DNA from 2 places in the Marinomonas algicola genome. Region 2 is predicted to be linked to the other one. Evidence: predicted binding sites of a transcription regulator. Region 2 holds the regulator's gene; the other holds the start of a gene.
The links. The regulator sigma-54, encoded in region 2, starts transcription at its own class of promoters, with help from an activator protein. The targets are predictions, from matches to a motif close to TGGCACNNNNNTTGCTNT.

Region 1 (11,641 bases), 1.3 Mb from region 2:
CATGGACACGCCTGTAGCACTGACCTTACTGATCCCTCTGTTTGCGCCACAAGCCCTTGAACAGGGTATTAGTCCAATTCACCTTGGCGTGGTGCTGTGTTTCAACCTATGTGTTGGCCTTATTACCCCGCCTTTAGGAAAGTGCCTAGTCGTGGTATCGGCGCTAACAAAACTCAATTACTGGCGACTTGCTTATGCCGTCTTACCTTTTATTCTTGTACAAATAACCCTACTAATGGCATTGGTCTACTGGCCGTCAATCAGTCTGTTCATTCCGAGTTTATTCGGGTTTTCAGTAAAATAAAAAAGAGAGAAACCTATGAAAACACTAAAATTAAAAGCATTAACACTGGCATCATTGCTGGTTATGACCTCAGCTGTCTCTGCAACAGAGGTAAAGATCGCATTGGATAGTAAACCCGATCTTGCAACTTCCGGTTCTTACAATTGGGCTTATGCATTTGGATCAGAGCTTAAGAAATCTGGCATGGATGTGCGTGAATTACCGCGAGGATCTGTCGGGAATGAAGCGGAGAAATTTGACCAGGTTTCCACAGGACTGCTTGAAGTATCGCTGTCTGACGTTCGTTCAATTGCTCAAGTAGATCCGTTTATTTATGGCGTTCGTCTACCTTATATATTCGACAGCATTGCCCACATGGATCGAACTCTTGAAGCAGGAAAAGTGTTTGACCGAGTCAACAAAAGCCTAGCGAAACAAGATGTTTTACTGTTGTCACTTGCGCCTCTTGGGCCATCCTCCGGAGTGATCACGACGAAGCAAGCCGTTCGCTCTCCTGAAGACATGTCCTCGTTACGCATGCGCGCTCTAGACGATGCGCAGATATCAATGTACAAAGCGTGGGGGTCAGCGGGCACTATCGTACCTTGGGGTGAAGTACCGGCAGGCTTACAAACTGGTGTCATCGATGGCTATCTAAACTCGCCTCTCATTCCAATCATGTTTGGTCAAACAGACTTTGTGAAGAACTTCTCGGATGCTCGTGTTATTTGGCCTTTACGTGCTGTGCTTGTCTCTAAAGACTGGTATGAGGATTTATCTCAAGACGAACGCACAGCCGTAGATAAGGCGGTTAAAACGGCCGATGCCGCCACTCGAGCTTGGCTTGACGGTATTTCTGTCTCTGGCTTGAAATCTCTAGAAGAAAATGGCGTAACGGTACAGCGCTTGACGGATGCCGAACGCGCTGTTTTCCGAAAAATGTCTAAGCCGGTTTACGACTCAGGTTTGATGCCTTCTGAAGACGTTAAGCTTTGGTCAGACCTGTCAGACAGCAATCGTTAATCAGGAAACCCATACGTCTTATGGATAGAGGCTCTTTGAGGCCTCTGTCCAGCGCACCACGAGGTTGTACATGCGACAATTGATTGTAAAAATAAGTAATAGTATTCATAAATATGCTCGACGCGCCGCCGTATTCACTGTTGGGGTTATGTTCTTCACCGTCATGGTCCAAATTATTGCTCGCTATGTCTTTTCCTCACCACCAATTTGGACTGAAGACGTTGCTCGCTATGCAATGGTTTGGACAGGGTTACTAGGTGCCACCTTATCGTTCAAAACCCAATCTGACGCCGTACTCATGGACTCTGTCTTTCCCAAGCGTCCTAGTATATTTGCCCTTATAACCAATGCCATTCAAAGTGCCGCCATCCTTACCTTTATCTTACCCGTGCTTTATTTTTGCTTTATTGGTTTAAAAGGCGGCTTTGCGAAAGGCTATTTAGCCAGACAAGCCGGTTTGACGGCTGACACTTTGGGAATTCCCATGGTGTGGATTTCCATTTCGGTCCCATTAGCCATGATTATTATCTTAGTGCACCTAGCCGCGAGGTGGGCTGAGCCGAACGAGGAGATAGCGAAAGAAGTCGATTCAGCTCAATTGGATTGAGGTATAAAGGTCGTTCTTAAGAACGTCTTCATACTCGATTTCTTTGCAATCAGTGAAACCTATTTGATCAGTGAAACCTATAGACATGCAAGGTAGCCATCATGCACATAATTAAGACGGAGGTATTTTGTACCCCAAGAGGCTTTTTTTGCTCCAAGAGAGTTTAGAGGTATTAGAGGGTTTTGTCGGCCTGAAGGCGCGATCTACTATGATGGGACGAGCAAAAAAAAATCCCCGCCATTGGCGAGGATTTTTAGGCAATTAACCGGCTTTTCATATTAGCTGGTCATGTCTAATGTAAACATGACCAGCTAATGTGAATGCTTACTTACGACCGTTACGTTTACGTTCGTTTTCCGTTAGTAATTTCTTACGTAGACGGATGCTTTCAGGTGTTACTTCTACTAATTCGTCGTCTTCGATAAACTCAAGCGCTTGCTCAAGTGTATGACGAATTGGTGGAGTCAGTGTCAAGGCTTCATCTGTACCGGATGCACGCACGTTTGTTAGCTGCTTACCTTTTACTGGGTTAACGGCTAAATCGTTATCACGTGAGTGAATACCGATGATTTGACCTTCGTACACTTCAACAGCATGACCTAAAAACATACGGCCACGGCTTTGTAAGTTGAACAAAGAGTAAGCCGCTGTTTTACCAGTAAGCATGCTGACTAGTACGCCATTTTTACGGCTTTGAACTTGACCTTCTTTAACAGGGCCATAATGATCAAAAACGCTGGTCAAAATACCAGAGCCAGACGTCAAGGTTAAGAACAAACCACGGAAGCCAATCAAACCACGAGAAGGCATCATAAACTCTAGACGAGTACGGCCTTTACCATCGGGTTCCATGTTAGTTAGTTCGCCTTTACGCAAGCCAAGTTCTTCCATGATAGAACCTTGATGCTGATCTTCTACATCGATAACCACTTGTTCAAACGGTTCACACAATTTGCCATCAATCTCTTTGGTAACAACTTCAGGACGAGAAACGCCCATTTCGAAGCCTTCACGACGCATTGTTTCGATCAATACAGAAAGGTGTAATTCACCACGACCAGACACGATAAATTTATCAGGTGTATCACCTTCTTTAACACGCAATGCCACGTTATGAATCAACTCTTGATCCAAACGGTCTTTAATATTACGAGTCGTTACGTATTTACCTTCTTTACCAGCAAAGGGTGAGTCGTTTACGATAAAGTTCATGCTTACTGTCGGCTCATCAACACTCAGTGCTGGCAACGACTCTACGCAAGTTGGATCACACAAGGTATCAGAGATACTCAATTTATCGATACCATTGATACAAACGATATCACCTGCGCCGGCAAGATCGGTATCGATACGCTCAAGACCTAAATAGCCTTTCACGTTAAGTACTTTGCCTTTACGCTCAGAACCATCTGCAGATTTAATCACAACTTGTTGGTTTGGCGATAAAGAACCACGAGTAATACGGCCTACACCGATTACCCCAACGTAGCTGTCGTAGTCCAATGCGGAAATCTGCATTTGGAAAGGACCATCTGGATCAACATCTGGAGCCGGAACACTATCAACGATCATTTGATACAATGGCGTCATGTCGTCGGCTAGGTTTTCTGCATCGTCACCGGCTTGACCGTTAATTGCAGACGCATAGATAACAGGGAAGTCGAGTTGCTCTTCCGTTGCACCAAGGCTATCAAACAGATCGAACACTTGATCCATAACCCAATCAGGACGAGCACCAGGGCGGTCAACTTTGTTGATAACAACAATTGGACGCAAGCCTTGCTCAAATGCTTTAGAGGTAACGAAACGTGTTTGTGGCATTGGGCCATCAACCGCGTCAACCAATAAACATACGCAATCAACCATAGACAAAACACGCTCTACTTCACCACCGAAGTCGGCGTGTCCTGGTGTGTCTACGATGTTAATACGGTAATCGTTCCAGCGAATGGCAGTGTTTTTCGCCAAAATGGTTATCCCACGCTCCTTCTCTTGATCGTTAGAGTCCATGATACGTTCAGAGTCAACGTCTTTACGATCCAATGTACCAGACTGACTTAGAAGCTTATCAACCAGGGTAGTTTTACCATGGTCAACGTGGGCAATAATAGCTACGTTACGTAACTTATTGATATTATTCGACATTGATTTTTTTCTGCCTTTAGAAAGTGCAACATTTCACAATAACAACACCGCGGCACAAGGGCATTTAGTGTTTAATTATTGTTCATTTGGGATAAAATTCGCGCAATTGTACCTTTATATTGATGAACTTCCCATGACAGATACACAAAAGAGAGAAAAAAATTTCTCTCTTTTTCTGAAAACACAGTTAAATCGTGTCTTTAACCTGTATAAAAGCATCAAATAGTACAGCCGAACAAATGGAATACATTCGTTTAATCTGTTCTGGAAATAGATTAGGGTAAATACACCCCGATATTCTGCTTACCCTGCCCTAATAAACTCGCCGCATGGATACGACTCATAACACCTTTACCACAATAAAGCAGGTAAGCATGCTCTTGGTCTAACGAAGACCAGCGACTATTCAGCGTAAAGAAAGGCATTTCAACCACTTGATGACCCGTCACTTTTAGTGGCTGCTTATCGACTTCATCAGGATGGCGAATATCAATGATGATTTCATCAGATACTGGCATTCTTACAATAGGAATATCGCCTTGATATTGTTTCTCTACATCATCTAAAACGTTTTGGATGGATTCGATTTTTGCATTTTCAACCGCCGCGTCTAAAACGGCGAAATCAAACTTGGTCTCCTGATGTTCTATTTTAAACAGTTTCGCTCGAGTCGTTGGCTTAACAGAAATAACGCCACAGTATTCTGGCATACTCGCAGCAAAAGGTGCCGTACCAATGCGTTTCGCTAAATCAATAATTTCTTGCTTGTTCTCAGTTATAAGAGGCCTTAAAACAAGTTCATTGGTTACTTGATCAATCACTTTTAAATTGATGAGTGTTTGGCTTGATACCTGAGCCACACTCTCACCAGTAACTAAAGCGTGAGCACCCACTTTCTGCATCACCTGTTCAGCGGCTCTTAGCATCATCCTTTTAAGAATAACGCCCATTTGAGAGTTATCAACCTTGGTTAAAATCTCTGAAACCACGTCTTCAAACGGAACCGTGACAAATTTTACATTTAATTCTGAGCCATACTTCTTCCAAATAAAATTAGACACTTGCTTAACGCCAATTTCATGAGCATCGCCGCCTAAATTAAAGAAACAAAAATGCGTTTTTAGCCCTCGACTCATGGTTAAATAAGAAGAGACTGTTGAATCAAACCCTCCTGAAATAAGCGACAGCACTGGATCTTGAGAACCCAGTGGATACCCGCCTAACCCGTCTGTTTTTTGCTCGATAATCCACACTTTGTCGTTACGAATTTCAATCGGTACAAGCACGTCAGGGTTCTTTAAACGAACAGAATCCGCTTCACACCATTCTTTTAAACAACCACCTATATGGTATTCCGCTTCAACCGAACTGAAACTATGACGACCAACTCGCCTCACTCGTACTGCAAAAACAGACTCTTTTAAGGCCTCTCCATACGATTTTTTCGCCTCTTTAGCCACACCATCTAAATCCGTTAGCGTGAATTCTCTGACAAATTGAAAATGCGCAATACCCGCAATGTTCTGTAAAAGCTCTACAAACTCTTCTCTCAACTCATCTCTATCAGATAGAATCTCAATAAAGTCCCAATTACCAGCCACAGTGACATCATCATCTACTTTACGTAGAACAAGACGAATGTTGTGTCTCAGTTGTTTTATAAAGGCTTTTCGGACCGGACGGCTTTTAACTGTAATCTCAGCAAAGAATTTAACGACAAATTTCATATTTACACAGGCTTCAAGGGGTTATTTTTAATGGCTCCTATTATAAAGAACTTTAATCGTGCATAGAAATTTATATTTGCACCAAAAAAACACAACAAAAAAATAACTGCACCAAAAATGAACACAAAAGGGGTTTTATGGGTATTTTTGCGAGTCATTTTTGTGCGAGAAAAACACCAGAAAAAATAACACATTGATAAATAAAGACTTTTAATTATCTACTTTTATTTTGGCACAAGTTATGCTTTCTTAGAGCCAACATGGTTTCACTTACGGAACCTTTTATAGACTGAACGAAATTATTATTTCGCCTAAAACTTTTAAATGGAGAACAACTTATGTCAATCAAGACCCTTGAGTTGATTGCTGAACATGACGCGAAGTGGGTAGACCTTCGCTTTACTGATTTTAAAGGTAAAGAGCAACACGTTACTATTCCTGCAAAAGCGGTTGATGAAGAATTCTTTGAAAACGGTCAAATGTTTGATGGTTCTTCTATTTCTGGTTGGAAAGGCATCAACGAGTCTGACATGATCATGCTACCTCAAGACGACACAGCGCTTCTTGATCCTTTCTCTGAAGATTCTACTGTTATTGTTCGTTGCAACATCATCGAGCCTTCTACCATGCAAGGCTATGACCGTGATCCACGCTCAGTAGCGCTTCGCGCAGAAGAGTTCCTAAAGTCTACCGGTCTAGGGGATACGGCTTTCTTTGGTCCTGAGCCTGAGTTCTTTATTTTTGATGATGTTCGCTGGAAAACAGACATGTCTGGCAGCACAGTCGAGATCAACTCTGAAGAAGCGGCTTGGTCTTCCAATAAAAAAATTGAAGGCGGCAACATGGGTCACCGTCCTTTCGTTAAAGGCGGCTACTTCCCTGTACCACCCGTCGATTCTCACCATGACCTTCGTGGCGCAATGTGTAATGCCATGGAAGCAATGGGCTTAGACATTGAAGTCCATCACCATGAAGTAGCGACCGCTGGTCAAAACGAAATCGGTGTTAAATTCAACACATTGGTTAAAAAAGCAGACGAAGTACAAGTACTTAAATACTGCGTTCATAACGTAGCTCATGCTTACGGTAAAACAGCGACATTTATGCCAAAACCAATCGTTGGCGACAATGGTTCTGGCATGCACGTTCACCAATCTTTCTGGAAAAACGGCGAAAACCAATTCGCTGGTGATCAGTATGCTGGTCTTTCTGAAATGGCGCTTTACTACATTGGCGGTATTATCAAGCACGCTAAAGCATTGAACGCATTCACGAACGCTTCAACAAACTCTTACAAGCGTCTTGTTCCAGGTTTCGAAGCACCTGTTATGCTAGCTTACTCAGCTCGTAACCGCTCTGCGTCTATCCGTATTCCTTATGTAGCCAGCCCTAAAGGCAAGCGTATTGAAGCTCGCTTCCCTGATCCAACCGCAAACCCTTACTTAGCGTTCTCTGCAATGCTTATGGCCGGTATCGATGGCATTAAGAACAAGATCCATCCTGGCGATGCCGCAGATAAAGATTTGTATGACCTTCCAGCAGAAGAAGCTTTAGCGATTCCTACTGTTGCTTCAAGTCTAGAAGAAGCGTTGAGCTGCCTAGATGAAGATCGTGCCTTCTTAACTCAAGGCGGTGTATTCACTGACGATATGATTGATGCTTACATTGATCTTAAATCGGCTGAAGCGCAACGTATTTCAATGACGACTCACCCACTTGAGTTTGAATTGTATTACAGCCTTTAATAGATAAGTCCAATCAAAAAGCCCTGATTCAAACCAGGGCTTTTTTTTGCACTGCAGAAACATGGCCGCACGATTATGGTGCGCATCACTTTCAATATTTCTTTTATACCCTTATATTTCGCCATGTTAATAAGATAAAAATTGGTTCGTATTTTGCAGATACTGGGTATTACTTAAGAGGCTACATTGTGCATAACGTATTAATTGACCATTTATCTACGGCCGTCGTCCAGCTGAATCTAGAACTGCGGATCGAATATTTAAACCCAGCAGCCGAGATGATGCTGGCGATCAGTCGACGACGCATTTATGGACATAAAATCAATCAGGCTTTTATTGAAGATGAAGACAATACGGATTCCTTAAAAAGTGCTATTGCATCCGGCTACCCATACACTAAGCGTGAGGCAGAGGTTACCCTACCAAATGGTAAAAAACTGTTAATTGATTACACAGTTACGCCCATTATGGGGGCCGTCAGTTCAACAGAAAGTTTATTAATAGAGTTATACCCTCGCGATCACATGAAGCGAATTTCTCAAGAAGACGAGTTAATCGTTAACCATCAAACCAGTAAAGAATTGGTTAGAGGGCTAGCACATGAAATCAAAAATCCGTTAGGGGGTATCCGTGGTGCCGCTCAATTGATTAGTCGCGCATTCAAAGACGAAGCCTTAAAAGATTACACTCAAGTGATTATTGAAGAATCCGATCGGTTGAGAGATTTAGTGGATCGCCTACTTGGGCCTCGTCAATTACCTCAAAACAAAGAATTAAATATCCACAAGGTCATCGAGAGGGTCAATCAATTAATCTCTGTTGAAGCCGCCGATCAATTAACCATTTTACGAGATTATGACCCCAGCATTCCAAACCTGATCGCAGATGAGTCACAACTTATTCAAGCTCTGTTAAATATTACACGCAATGCCATGCAGGCCTTATTAGAAGATGAAGAAACCCTTGAAAAAAACATCACGATTGTTACCCGTGCGCTAAGACAATTTACCATAGGCACAAAAAGACATCGCTTGGTGTGCTGCATCAGCATTATTGACAATGGCCCAGGTATTCCCGAACCCCTTTTGAAAACCCTGTTTTATCCAATGGTCAGTGGCCGTCCAGATGGAACAGGCCTAGGGCTTTCTATTGCTCAGTCGATTGTTCACCAACACAACGGCCTTATTGAATGCAATAGTGAGCAACATAAAACAGAATTTAATATTTATCTGCCTATAGAAACGACTATCTAAGGCTAAAGGAGATTTCATGAACACTTCAGAAACCGTTTGGATTGTAGACGACGACAAGTCAATCCGTTGGGTATTAGAAAAAACGCTTGAACAAGAAGGCATGCAGTGTCGACTTTTCGACAGTGCAGAAACGCTCATTAAGCTATTAGATCAAGAGCAACCGAATGCCATTATCAGTGATATTCGTATGCCTGGAATGGATGGGTTAAGCCTATTAAATAAACTGCAAACCGAGCACCCGTATTTACCCGTGATTATTATGACGGCGCATTCAGATTTAGAAAGCGCCGTAGCGTCTTATCAAGGCGGTGCATTTGAATACCTTCCTAAGCCTTTTGATGTGGATGACGCTGTCACTCTTGTGAAACGAGCCTTGTTGCACCACAAAGAGTCAATGCCAAAAATTGAAAACCAACATGAAATCGAACCAGAGATCGAAGATGTTGAAAGAGACATCATTGGTGAAGCCCCAGCGATGCAAGAAGTATTTCGCGCTATCGGACGCTTAGCCAACTCCAACATTACGGTTCTCATCAATGGCGAATCAGGTACGGGCAAAGAACTTGTTGCTCACGCTCTTCATAAGCATAGCCCTAGAGCGGCAAGCCCTTTTATTGCACTGAATATGGCCGCGATACCACGAGACTTAATTGAATCGGAATTGTTTGGCCATGAAAAAGGCGCCTTCACTGGGGCAAATACTCAACGACGTGGTCGTTTTGAACAAGCCAATGGAGGAACATTATTTCTTGATGAAATTGGTGATATGCCAGCGGAAACTCAGACTCGGTTGTTAAGGGTCTTAGCCGATGGTGAATTTTATCGAGTCGGTGGACATGTGCCAGTAAAAGTCGATGTGCGAATCATTGCTGCGACTCACCAAAATTTAGAAAGCTTAGTGACTAATGGATCTTTCCGAGAAGATTTGTTTCATCGACTTAATGTGATTCGAGTTCATTTACCTAAGTTGGCGGAAAGACGAGAAGACATTCCAAAGCTAGCACGTCATTTCTTAAAACGGGCGGCTGAAGAACTGGATGTTGAAAGCAAATTTTTAACGGCCGAAACCGAAGACTATTTACAACGCTTAGACTGGCCAGGCAATGTTAGACAACTAGAAAACACTTGTCGTTGGCTCATTGTTATGGCTTCTAGCAGAGAAGTATTAGTCGAAGATTTACCGCCTGAGCTGCTGACTAAAGTGCCAAGTGAACAATCATTTGATAGTTGGGAAGAAGCGTTAAAAACGTGGGTCGACCATGCATTGGGGCAAGGCCAAAAAGACATTCTCAGTGAAGCCGTTCCAAAGTTTGAAAGAATCATGATTGAAACCGCATTAACACATACGGCAGGACGCAGGCGAGACGCTTCTCTCTTGTTGGGCTGGGGACGTAATACCCTAACAAGAAAAATCAAAGAATTGGGGATAGATAATGTAGAGAATGATGAAGAATAAAGCATTCTCTCGTTAAATCGAATTATTGCATTTACTTGTTTTTAGAATAACAATATCCTAAGGTTGTTTTTACACCAACACTCTTGATAGGAAATTGATTATGTACCAGACATTAGAGTCTATGGGCGTTACTAGCTTTGAAGATATTGAAAAGTTTACATTACGTTATGAAAACGGGTTTGATGTTTTAAAAGTTTACTACCGTCGCGAAAAAGGCTCTTTGTTACCTAAAAGTAAGAAATTCAAATTTGGCCGTTCAACTAAAACAGTACTCGCTGATGGTGGACAACAAACTTATCAACAAGTTAAAGAACCGTCTTTAGTTGTATTACGTGCTGTGGATGAATTGGGTAAACTTGTCGGTAAAAAACACGAAGATAAGCTAACGAAAGAAGACCTAGTTGCAGAGCTTGAGCATCTAGAAAAAGTGGTTAGTAGCAAAATAGAAGACCTTAAAGAAAAAATTTCAAAACTTTAAGCTCTTAAGTATAAATTCATAATAACGCTGACGTCTTAGCTGTGCCGTCAGCGTCCTCATTTACGCCAATGCTCCCTATTGTAAGTCAACATGATTATTACCTCCTCGATATTTGACATTATTCCTATTTTAAAAAAAGGTGGTGTTATTGCCTACCCTACTGAAGCGGTTTGGGGGCTAGGATGCGACCCATTTAATAGAGAGTCGGTATACCGCATTTTAGCGTTGAAAAATCGTCCGGTACATAAAGGGCTGATTCTCATTTCAGGTGAAGCAGAACACTTAACGCCATGGAAAGACCAACTGTCTCCGGAACAGTATCAACGACTTGTATCTGATACAGAAACACCCACTTCTTGGGTTGTACCGGATACGCTTATTGCCCCAGAATGGGTCAGAGGAGATCATGCCAGTGTTGCCATCAGAATGATACAACATGAGCAAACACGTGAATTATGTTCGCATTTCGGCCACGTTTTAGTCTCAACTTCAGCCAATACAGCAGGCCATCCTCCGGCGCTAACTAAAGACGCAGTCAGTCAGTATTTTGGTGATAAAGTTGATGCTATTTTTGATGCGCCACTAGGGCATAATAATCAGCCATCTCAAGTCAAAGACTTACTCTGCGATACAATCTACAGGAACTAAGGCCGTCTAACTGCAGCGGATACGATACGATAAATGGATGCTAAGACAGCTCATGCTTCATATGAGCGTCTTAGCATCTTATGATGACTAAGAAATATTAATGACCGCCTAAATAGGCATCACGTACTTCAGGGTTCACCAGTAACTCATCGCCTGTACCCGTTAAACGAATTTCTCCGTTTACCATAACATAGCCACGATCGGCTAATTTCAGGGCATGGTTTGCGTTTTGCTCCACCAAAAAGATTGTCATGCCTGTTTGAGCCACTTCTTGAA
Region 2 (11,641 bases):
CTGGTGAGGAAGAAATTCTTTCCGATATAAAATTTCTGACTCGCTTATGGCAATCAGTTAAGAAGCGTATAACGCAAGTAAAAGCCCCCGCTGTTATCTATGAAGATTTGCCCCTACACCTCAGAACAATGAGGGATTTAGTGAGTCTTAAAACAGAAAGAATCCGCATTGATTCAAAAGAGAACTATGCGAAGCTCAAAGGGTTTGCAGAAGACTTTATTCCGGATCTAGGAAATAGGATAGAACTCTACCTTGGCGAAAGACCAATTTTTGATATGTACAGTGTTGAGGATGAAATTCAAAAGGCACTTGATCGTAAGGTGCAGTTAAAATCTGGTGGGTATCTATTGGTTGAACAGACAGAATCTATGACAACCATTGACGTTAATACCGGTGCGTTTGTTGGCAGTAGAAATTTAGAGGAAACCATTTACAAAACGAACCTTGAGGCCGCGACGTCTATTGGTCGACAGCTAAAGTTGCGCAATCTAGGGGGCATAATTATTATTGATTTTATCGATATGGAAGATGAAGAGCATAAAAGACAAGTGTTAAGGATGTTAGAAAAGGTCTTGGACACAGATCACGCTAAAACGAAAATTACCGGTGTATCTGAGCTGGGATTGGTTGAAATGACACGTAAACGTACCAGAGAAAGTTTGGGGCAGACATTGTGCGAACCTTGTAAGTCATGTCATGGTAGTGGCTTGGTTAAAACACCCGAAACGGTTTGCTATGAAGTGTTTCGAGAAATTTTACGTGCGGATCGAGCTTATAACTCACAAACGTATACGGTGTTGGCTTCTTCTCTTGTGGTCGAGCGTTTTCAAGATGAAGAAAGTGCCGCTGTTGCGGAGCTGGAGGCCTTTATAAGTAAAGCGATTCATTTTCAAGTAGATCCAGTTTATACCCAAGGTCAATACGATGTTGTCTTAAGATAATGAAAACGGAAGATGGGAATGCCGTCCGTTTTGTTACGGGTGTTATTTGGTGGGTGGCCGTCGTTGCTTTTACGGCTTTGATAGCATGTTTGATTATCTTTAAGCATGCGCTTCCTTTTGTAAGTGAATACAAGTCTCAAATAGAAAGCAACCTAACTCAAATAATTGGCTACCCAGTCAGTATAGAAGAAGTTACGGCATCCCTTGAGGGAATTGATCCTATATTTACTGTCCGTGGAATCTCCTTAGACACAGAGAATGTTACTTCAGCCATTCAAATGGAAGCGTTGTCTGTCAGAATTGACTTTTTTAAATCCATTCTTAACCTTACTCCACACTTTGCCTATATTCGCTTTATTAAGCCGAAAGTTGAGATTGTTGAGTCTTCAGGGCAGTGGCGCTTAGCGGGAGCCATTCTTGATAATTCGATAAAAAGCAATGTCGGTTCTGCGAGGTTGATGGATTATTTGCTTACTCAGCGCCAAATTACCTTGTTGGATAGCGAAATTCATTTATCCAGTGAATCCTATGGGGAGGGGGTTTTTTCTACACATACTTTCTATATGCAAAGAATACGAAATGGCATAGGTATTCAAATGGATTTGCATCACAGTGAGCTCGTTGATCCTTTAGCCTTAAAACTGGAGATTGAGTTAGAATCCAGTGACGATTTTTTGATTAATGCGCATTTGATTTCACCAAAAATCCAACTTGATAAAGACAACGTTATAGGATTAGGGGATTTTGATATTGCGTCAGTGGCAAGTCGATTTGAGTTATGGGTGCGTTATCAAAGTGATCGAACGGTTCAGGTCACCGGATTATTAAATGAAATGAACCTTGTTCAGACGGGCGAGAAAGAATTATCAGGTTCAGCTAAGTTCAAAGCGTTTTATAATGTAAAGCAAGATAACGCTCGTTTAGAAGTATCTGATTTACTCCTTATAGAGAAAGGTTATCCCTCTTATAAACCGACAAATTTAACGTTGGATCTAAACTTAAAAGACAATCGTAAGATTGATTTATTATTTGATCAAGTAGACTTATCTTTAGTAAGTAGGTGGGCATCAACTTATATAAACCCAGAGTGGTTTGCCAGAAAACTGCTTGATGAAATGTCATTTACTGGGACTGCCTTGAATGGTTCTTTGCGTATTCCTATTGATGATTCACGTAGTTTTGAGTTCGTAAGTAATGTCAAAAATGTGTCTGCAAACGGTTTTAATGGCATCCCAAAGATAAATCGTCTAAACGGGATTTTAAGTTTAACGGAAGCGGATGGTTACATAGAGTTTGATGCAAAAAATGCCACTCTTGGTTTCCCCGAATTATACGATGAGACTTGGGATACGTCCTCTCTTTCTGGGTTGGTTGAATGGCGATCTCTCAATGATATCTTTTTAGTCAGCGGTACGGGTTTGCATGTTGAAAGAAATGGTGCTGATGTAGAAGGCAAATTCCGGTTAGAAATTAGGAAGGATAGCCCTGATTGGATTTTACTGGATATTAAAGGGAAAAATATTCCAGTTGACGACCGTTTAGATTACATACCTAAAACGGTTCTTAATAATAAAACTCGAGAATGGATTGAGAGCGCCATTACGTCTGGTTCGGTTGGTAGTTTGGAATTAATCGTTCAAAGTGAATTAGCCGCAGGCGCTTCTCCTCATGTGTTGCTGGATATGAGGTTAGAGGATGTTGAGGTATTATTTGCTCCTGACTGGCCGCCGGCCAAAAAAGTAAAGGGGCATTTTCAGCTTGATCGAGAGGGTATTGTTGTTCGAGTTGATGAGGCTTTGCTTTCTAATTTAAAGGTTAGGGGGGTTGAGGTATCGTTGCCCTTTTCAAGGGGAGGGTCAGACCTTTTGGTCTCAGGCCCTATTTCCTATAAAGTGGATGAATTGCTATCCGTACTCAGACGTACGGATTTATCTAAAACGGTATTGACACCTTTTGAAGATTGGACGGCATCAGGCGACGTTCAAGGTCATTTTTCGGTGTCTGTGCCCCTATCGGAAGAAAGTAATGAGCCTCTGGTTGATCTAAAGTTAGAATTCTTAAAGAATACGCTTCAAATCAGCAGTTTGAATCTGGACGCAGAAAACCTTTCAGGAAAGGTTAATTTTCATTCCATTAGCGGTTTATCTCAATCTCAATTAAGTTTTACTGCCCTTGGCGGTGAGTCTGAGGCCAGGTTGACCTCGGCCATTGGTACGGATGGGTTAATGTCTATTGGTGTTGCTCTTACTGGCAATGCTGATATTAATCGAGTACTTGAATGGCAAAAAATGCCACCCATATTAGTCGATTCAACCTCAGGAAACGTAGATTATGAAGCGGATCTGTCTCTAAATAATCCGAATCTAGGCGATATCTTTTTAAACATTAAGAGTAAATTAGTTAACAGTGTTATTACCCTGCCAAAGCCGTTCAAAAAAGATGAGAACGAAGTTAAAAACTTTGCCCTTAATTTATATGGCTCAGAAAAACGGTTGATGGTCACCATTCAATACGATGATCTGATTCGTACCCGATTTAAGTTATCTGATGGTGAAATGGCCGGAGGGGAGTTTTTGGTAGGAGTTGATCGCCCTTTATCAAATACAATAGAGAGAGGGTTTAATATAATCGGTCAGCTTCCTTATCTGAATTTTGCGCAATGGCTAGAATCGTATCGTTATTTTTCAGGTGACTCATCTGAGGTGGCATCAAGTGATATTGTGATTCCGGGTTGGCTAAATAAAGTGCAGTTGATAGTGGACGCGGCTTCTGTAAATGAATTTAATGAATGGCATAATGTTAAGGTGTCTTACGATCGTTTGGTTGCGCCTGATGAATTTCAAATTGGAGCCGATGAATTTAACGTTAAATTGAGTCAAGAAAAAAATAAATATCTTTTGCATGCGGGCTATATTAACTGGTCTTCTCCTAAATCCGATCCGTCTGACGGGGATAGAATTTCCCCTATTAAGGCCTCCCAAGTTCCTAATGTGGATATCAAGGTTGATGAATTAATTTACAATGGCGCAAGTTATGGTGATTGGCAGTTTTCAGTTACAAATGAAGGCGATAGGCTGAGAATTGAGCCTATATCAACCAAGCTCTCAAATGGGCAGTTTACCGGGAGTTTGTTTTGGCAAGACCAGGGGGAGCAATCGAACGTTGAGCTGGTTGCGTCAATTAAAGGTGAAGATGCCTCCGAGTTATTGAAAAAATTTGCGCCAACGCCTTTTTTAACATCAAAAAATTATGTGATTGACATTAATCTTAGTTGGTTAGGGCATCCGATGTTTTTTGATAAAGAGTCGCTATCGGGTAGGATCACGTTTGAAAGTCAAAAAGGTAAGTTTACTCAGATTGATCAACTTCCGTCATTTTTGAAAGCGCTAGGTATTTTTAATATTAACGCGTTAACTCGTCGTTTGTCTCTTGATTTCTCTGATGTGTATGAGCCAGGTCTAACATACGACACGTTTAACGGAGTGCTATCGTTACAAAATGGTATTGTGCAAACCTCATCTCCAATTGAGATCGTTTCACCTACTGCAGAGTTTGTGTTGGCTGGTGAGGCAAATTTAATTACAGAAACGTTAGATGAAAAGCTGACGGCCAGTTTCCCTCTGGGTAATACTCTACCCATAGCGGGGTTGTTAATCGGGGCTCCTCAAGTTGCAGGTTTACTTTATATAACGGATAAATTAATTGGTGATCAATTGGCAAAAGTGACCAGTGTTCGTTACGAAATTAAGGGGTCGTTTGATAATCCAGAAATTAAGACGGTTAAATACCAGCCTATTAGGAGATGACCTAGCGTGAAAATATGTGCGATTCAGCTCACCAGCGGACCTGATTTTGCGGCTAACTTAGACGAAGTCCAGCGTCGCATTCTTGATGCTGTCCAAGAAGGCGTAACCTTGATCATACTTCCGGAGAATGTGTTTTTATTCAATGGGAAAGCAATGAGGGAGTTGTCTGAGCAAGAGTCTATTCAAGAAAGTCTATTTACGACTCTAAATAAGTTGTCTGTGACCTTAGGTGTTTGGATTGTCGTTGGCTCGCACCCTTCTTTAAAAAGACCTGATGGAAGTGTTGTAGCAGGCTCTAGAGTGCGTCAATCTTGTTTGGTGTTTTCACCGTTTTCTAGTGAATGTTTTCGTTATGATAAAATTCACCTATTTGATGTCAATGTTGCAGATGGAGTGGGTCAATATAAAGAATCTGATTTTATTGAGCCGGGAGAGCTTAATCCCATTGTTATTGATGTTGACGGTTTAAAAGTAGGTCTGTCAATTTGTTATGATTTGCGTTTTCCAGAATTGTACCGTGAGTTGGTTTCTAAAGGTGCTGAGCTTATTGTTGTTCCAGCTGCGTTTACCTATGTTACAGGTAAGGCGCATTGGAATACTTTATTAAGAGCCAGGGCAATAGAAAATCAAGTTTTTATAGTGGGTGTTAATCAATGTGGTTTTCATGGTAAGAACAGGCAAACGTACGGACACAGTGTTTGTTATTCTCCATGGGGAGAAGATTTAGGGCAGCTTGCTGATGAGCCGGATAATTTATATGTGAATATCGATACTGACAGAATACAGGAATGCAAGTCGTCAATGCCTGTACTAGAACATAGACGACTTACATAGCTATAGAAGAGGAACATTGTTGAACTTTAGACATTTATGCCTAATTTTTCTTCTTTTACCTCTCTGATATACTTAAATAGTTTTTTTCGGGAAGTGCTTTTTTTGCCTTCGGCAAGCTCTTTCACAGATTGTCTAACAAGTTGTCTAAAATGTTGGATATCTACATTCGGGTTTTCTTCTAAGTATTTTTGGACCTCTTCGGTGCTGTTTTCACCAATCAAAGAGTCTCGAAGCGCTTCAAGAGAATGGAAAAGTTTGTTGTGGGCAGCTGAGCTGCTGTCAAACAAAGCGACTCTTGCCTCAATAGCCTCAGCGTCTTCATTGCGCATAAGTCGTCCAATGTATTGCATATGACGACGCATGGCTTCTCTTTGGTTCAGTCGAGTGGCTTCCGTCAGAGCAGCACGAAGAGTGTCAGACATTTCAACTTTTTGCTGCTGTTGCTTACTCAAAGCGAGAAGTTTTTTGCCTAATACCTGCAACTCCTCCATTTCTCTTTTTATTTGAGTTTTGCTTTTGTAATTCTCGTCGTCTTCTAAATGTTCGAATTCTGTCATGTTGGCCTAAATAAGAAATATAGTTGCTAATCCAAGAAAGGAAAGAAATCCTACAACGTCAGTTACTGTGGTAAGGATTACGCTTCCTGCAAGGGCTGGGTCTATGCCTAAGCGATTTAGTGCTATGGGCAAAAGTGTGCCTGTAAGAGCGGCAAACAGAAGGTTAATCATGATTGCGCCCGCTATGATATAGGCTATCTCAAGGTTGTCAAACCAGAATGCTGTTAATGCGGCGACAACCGTAGCCCAAAGTATACCATTTAATAAGCCTACGATGATCTCTCGGTTGAGTAGCCAGCGAGTATTTGTTGAACCTATTTGTCCTAGGGCGATGCCTCGTATAACTAATGTTAGTACTTGGGAGCCTGCAATTCCACCCATACTGGCAACAATTGGCATTAATATAGCCAGTGCAACGACTTGATCAAGTGTGCCTTGAAAAAGCCCAATGACGTAAGAGGCTATGAAAGCCGTAATTAAATTAATACCAAGCCAAACCGCTCGCCTTCTGGTCGTCTTCATGACAGGAGAAAAGGTGTCTTCGTCGTCGTCAAGGCCCGCCATACTCAGCATAGAGTGCTCAGCTTCGTCACGGATAACATCAACAACATCATCTATGGTTATTCGGCCAAGTAACTTTCCACTTTTTTCGTCGATTACTGGCGCTGAAACCAGATCTAACTTTTCAAATACCTGTGCGACTTCTCTGGCTGATGTATTGGATGTTATTACCGTAGTCTCGGTATCCATAATTTCGCGTATAGTAGCGTTTGTATCGGCTACTAATAACTTTGTTAATGGCAGTGTGCCTAAAAAGCGGTCTGAGCGGCTGACAACTAATAAGTTATCAGTCATATCGGGTAGTTTCTTATGTCTTCTGAGGAAACGAAATACAATGTCAACGGTTATATTTGGGCGTATGGTAATTGTATCTGTATTCATTAAGCCACCAGCGGAGTCTTCTGGGTAGCTTAGTAGGGCTTCAACTCGTAATCTATTCTGTGCTGACATGGAGGCCAGCACTTCTTTAACAATTTTTTCTGGTAAGTGTTGTAGCATGTCAGCGAGGTCATCGGTCTCGAATTGCTCTGACACAGCTAAGAGTTGTTTAGTATCCATTTTTTTAAGGAAAGGAATACTAATGTCTTCAGTTAAATATTGAAGGATTTCACCTTCGTTTTTGCTATCAATTAGGTCCCAAAGAAGTTGTCTCTCTTTAGGGGGGGATGACTCTAATAAGCGAGCGACGTCTTGAGCCGGTAACGCGCCATTTAATAAATAGCGTATTTGGGAAGTGGTGCCAGCCTCAAGTGAGGCTGTTACGGCTTTTAGATGTGTTAGCGTCGCTTGCTCTGACATAATGACTTTTCTTAAATTGAAGGTCTATTCACCCTCACCAAAGCGGTTATTAATAAGCTCAATAATGGCTGTTAATGCAAGCTCTTCATCTTCACCATTTGCTTTGATAGTGATTTCAGTACCTTTACCTGCCGCTAACATCATCATGGCCATAATGCTTTTGCCATCTACGTTACGACCATCCTTTTCAATGGTGATATCACAGCTGAATTTAGATGTGGTTTCCACCAGTTTACCTGCCGCTCGTGCATGCAGTCCTAACTTGTTAATTATAGTAATAGATTGTTCTTGCATGTTTATCCTTGTAGCAGTTTTTCAAATGCTGCAAATAGTGATTCATTAGTTTGCGCTTCTCTTAAAGCGTTTAACCCATTGGGTGACTGTGCTAATTGTGCAATTTGAGCAAGTGTCGAGAGATGGGCGTCGCATTCACTTGGCGGTACAATGAGTGCAAAAATCAAATCTATAGGTTTTCTGTCTATAGAGTCAAAATCAATAGAGCTTTCTAACGACATAACTAATATTGCAGCATGATTAGCCGACTCTAATCGACAATGCGGGATAGCGATGCCTTCCCCGATTCCCGTACTACCAAGTTTTTCTCTGGCTAATAGTCCCGCGTAGATTGCATTTTCGTCACAATGTAATCTGTTTGATACCGCACTTGCTATATTTTCCAGTACTCTTTTTTTGCTGATAATCTTCTGTTTTGCCAGAGTCAATTCTGGTTTTAACATAGTAATAAGTGACATGAGTCTTTTATCCAGTATTAAACTAATCGTTTTCTTTCGTTTGAAGGAGGAATGTTCATTGCTTCTCTGTATTTTGCAACCGTTCTCCTTGCTACATTAATCCCTTGTTCTTCTAGAATGGTGGCTAATTTATTGTCACTTAATGGTTTCTTAGCAGGTTCTTCGGCAACAAGTTTTTTTATCATAGCGCGGATTGCTGTGGAAGAGCATTCTCCGCCTGAAGCCGTATTTACATGGCTTGAGAAAAAATATTTTAATTCGAATATTCCTTTCGGTGTATGCATGTATTTTTGCGTGGTCACGCGGGAAATAGTGGATTCGTGCATGCCCACTTCTTCGGCAACATCATGCAATACCATCGGCTTCATTGCTTCCTCGCCTTGCTCGAAAAAGTCTATCTGTTTTTCAACAATACAGCTAGCCACTTTTAGTAGTGTTTCATTGCGGCTTTGTAAACTCTTTATAAACCACTTGGCTTCTTGAAGTGAGTTTTTTATGTATGTTGCGTCCTCAGTATTCTTCAGAGTATTTGCCATTGTTGAATAGGTTTTGTTGATTTTTACTGGCGGTAGAGCGTCGTTGTTTAACTCAACCTGCCATTCACCATTTTTCTTCTTAACTGAGACATCTGGTATAACATAATCTGTGTCATCTGCATCAATTAAACTGCCTGGCCTTGGGTTGAGCTGCTGTATTAAATGAATAACGTCTTTTAATGTATCTTCTTTTAGTTTCGCGCGTCTACAAAGCTGGGAAAAATCTCGGTTACCTAAGAGGTTTAGATAGTGATCAACTACCGTTTTTGTATTTTTATACAAAGGGTGTGTTGAATAGGCTTCAAGTTGAACCAGCAAGCATTCTCGCAAATCAACGGAACATACCCCCACAGGGTCAAAGCGTTGTAGTCTATGTTGAACAGCAACAACTTCGTCTTCTTCTAAATCTTCAATGGTTCCCTGAAGAGAATCCCATATTTCATGCAGTGAGGCACCTAGGTAACCATCTGGTTGAACGCTTTCAATAAAAGAATAGGCAATTTCAATATCTCTGTCTGACATCGTAGTCAGGTTAAGTTGCCATATTAAGTGATCCTGAATGCTCTCAGAAGCGGAATTGCGACTTTCAAAATCAAAATCCCCTTCGAAACCTTGGGATTCAGACACGGCCGCGGAGCTTTGAAAGGTGTCTTCCCATGAGCTATCAATAGAGAGCTCTTCTGGAATACTATCCGTCCATTCAGATTCAATTGTGGCTTCTTCACTTGGCTGAGTTTCTGGCTCCTCTTGCTTTTTTTGTTCAGATTCGTTTGCCGTTGTCTCAGATGAGCTTTGTTCATCGTCAATTTCTAATAGGGGGTTTGACTCAAGAAATTCATGTATTTCTTGTTGTAAATCTATTGTAGAAAGCTGCAATAAGCGAATAGCTTGTTGTAGCTGCGGGGTCATGGTCAGTTGCTGACCCATTTTCAACTGTAGAGACTGCTTCATAGAGAAACGCTTTTTGTTTGATTATGTTGGAACGAGTTATGCATAGTACTCCCTTTTATTGGGAAATTAAAAGATTAAAGGCGGAAGTTCTCACCTAAATAAACCTTTTTTACTTGTTCATTGTTGATAATGGTCTCAGCATCGCCCGAAGCGATGATATGGCCGTTTCCGACAATGTAAGCTTTGTCGCAAATATCAAGGGTTTCCCTTACATTATGGTCTGTAATAAGAACCCCAATGCCGCTTTCTTGTAATTGCCTAATGATTTGTTTTATATCGCCAACAGAGATAGGGTCAACACCTGCAAAAGGTTCGTCTAATAATATAAATTTAGGGTTGGTTGCTAGGGCTCTGGCTATTTCTGCTCGTCGTCGCTCGCCTCCAGAAAGAGCCATGCCTAAATTCTTTCTAATATGAGTAATATGAAATTCTTCGAGAAGTTTTTCAAGTTCTTCTTTACGCTGTGTGTCTGTTAGGTCTTTTCTGGTTTCTAAAATGGCAAGGATATTGTTCTCAACAGACATTTTTCGAAATATAGACGCTTCCTGCGGAAGGTAGCCAATGCCTTTTTGAGCTCTAGAGTGCATGGCCAATGTCGTTACAGGTTCTCCATCAATATATATTTCACCGTTATCATTTTTAACCATGCCTACTATCATATAAAAACAAGTGGTTTTACCTGCTCCATTAGGACCCAGAAGACCAACGGCTTCACCGGACTCGACAGAAAGAGATACGTCAATTACGACAGGTCTTTTTTTATAGCTTTTCGCTAAGTTTTTAGCTTCCAGTAATGCCATTATTTACCTTCTTGTGTTTGCGGTAATAAAGTCATATTTACTCGACCTGAATCATCCCTTCGAGCTGTGAAGGTGCCTTTATCTATCATGTATTGAATGAAGTCAGCATTGATTTCGTCACCTTTAAGCTTTACGTAGCTTTGTCCACTTAATTCAAGCGTAGCGTCGGTTGTTTGATAACGAATTTTATCTCCATGGCTAATTATATGATTCCCATCTTCATCGATTTGTTGGCTGAATTTTGCAGGTGATCCCGTTGCATCCAGTTGGCGAAACTGGTTGGTGTCTGTTGAGCTTGTAACTTTTAGGTAATCGGCTTGAATGAAAATGGAGCCTTGCTTAACAGTGACATTACCTTCGTAAATCGCTATCCCAGAGCCCTGGTCAAAATAGGCCTTGTCAGCCGCAATGTTTAAGGGGCTTTGCAAGTCATTATCCAACGCGTAACTTAGCGTGCTAGAAGTCAGGATGGCGAGCGCTATCAATCTTTTATTTAGCTGTTTTATATTGACCATTTACTTCTCCGCTAAATGCAACAGTTTCGTCATTTATATTTACGCCAATATCAGTGGCTTGGGTTTTGCCTGATTCAGACAATAATGAGGCATTACCAGTAGCAAAAATTTCTTGCTTGGTTTCGCTGTAAAGTATTTTATCCGCGCTTAAATGAACGGTGTTACCAGATTTGCTGGTGTGAACTATCTCACTACGGCCGTATAAATTAATCTCTTTTGTGGAGTCGTTAATCAGTCCTGAATCGCTTTTTGCGACCCAACTGCCACCTTGTTGTGATTCTGACATATTTGGCTGTTGAAGATAAGACTCATTTGCTTCGTTGTAGTGCTTGAGTTCTTTGGCGCTTAATGTTTCGACCTTGTTACCACTTATGTCAAATGCCACTATTTTAAAATCCGTAATAAAATAGTCTGGTGCACTATCAAGTGCTTCGGCTTCAATTAAAGATTGTTTTGGGGTCAGACCCATATAAAATGCCAAGAAGAATAGCAATAGTCCACCTAATAACAGTGGTAAGAGTTGCCATTTTTTCATTTTGTTACCTTGTTTTTCAATTGATTCACGTTACTTAGATAGTGCTCGATTGATA

Region 1: a site for sigma-54 is predicted at 6,016-6,033, ahead of glnA (glutamate--ammonia ligase). Genes of this name have one in related genera too.

The regions. Positions count from the first base shown of each region.
Region 1 is NZ_CP061941.1:408,288-419,928, reverse strand. It holds gene IEZ33_RS01965 (TRAP transporter large permease) at 1-304, shown strand, start outside; gene IEZ33_RS01960 (TRAP transporter substrate-binding protein) at 320-1,306, shown strand; gene IEZ33_RS01955 (TRAP transporter small permease) at 1,377-1,913, shown strand; gene typA (translational GTPase TypA) at 2,238-4,058, opposite strand; gene thiI (tRNA uracil 4-sulfurtransferase ThiI) at 4,334-5,785, opposite strand; gene glnA (glutamate--ammonia ligase) at 6,124-7,530, shown strand; gene glnL (nitrogen regulation protein NR(II)) at 7,719-8,783, shown strand; gene ntrC (nitrogen regulation protein NR(I)) at 8,800-10,239, shown strand; gene IEZ33_RS01925 (DUF3461 family protein) at 10,340-10,717, shown strand; gene tsaC (L-threonylcarbamoyladenylate synthase type 1 TsaC) at 10,808-11,365, shown strand; gene IEZ33_RS01915 (ABC transporter ATP-binding protein) at 11,463-11,641, opposite strand, start outside.
Region 2 is NZ_CP061941.1:1,659,909-1,671,549, forward strand. It holds gene rng (ribonuclease G) at 1-941, shown strand, start outside; gene IEZ33_RS07490 (YhdP family phospholipid transporter) at 941-4,747, shown strand; gene IEZ33_RS07495 (carbon-nitrogen hydrolase family protein) at 4,754-5,581, shown strand; gene yjgA (ribosome biogenesis factor YjgA) at 5,608-6,138, opposite strand; gene mgtE (magnesium transporter) at 6,145-7,497, opposite strand; gene IEZ33_RS07510 (HPr family phosphocarrier protein) at 7,522-7,791, opposite strand; gene IEZ33_RS07515 (PTS sugar transporter subunit IIA) at 7,794-8,249, opposite strand; gene IEZ33_RS07520 (RNA polymerase factor sigma-54) at 8,267-9,736, opposite strand; gene lptB (LPS export ABC transporter ATP-binding protein) at 9,811-10,536, opposite strand; gene lptA (lipopolysaccharide transport periplasmic protein LptA) at 10,536-11,051, opposite strand; gene lptC (LPS export ABC transporter periplasmic protein LptC) at 11,026-11,586, opposite strand; gene IEZ33_RS07540 (calcium/sodium antiporter) at 11,621-11,641, opposite strand, start outside.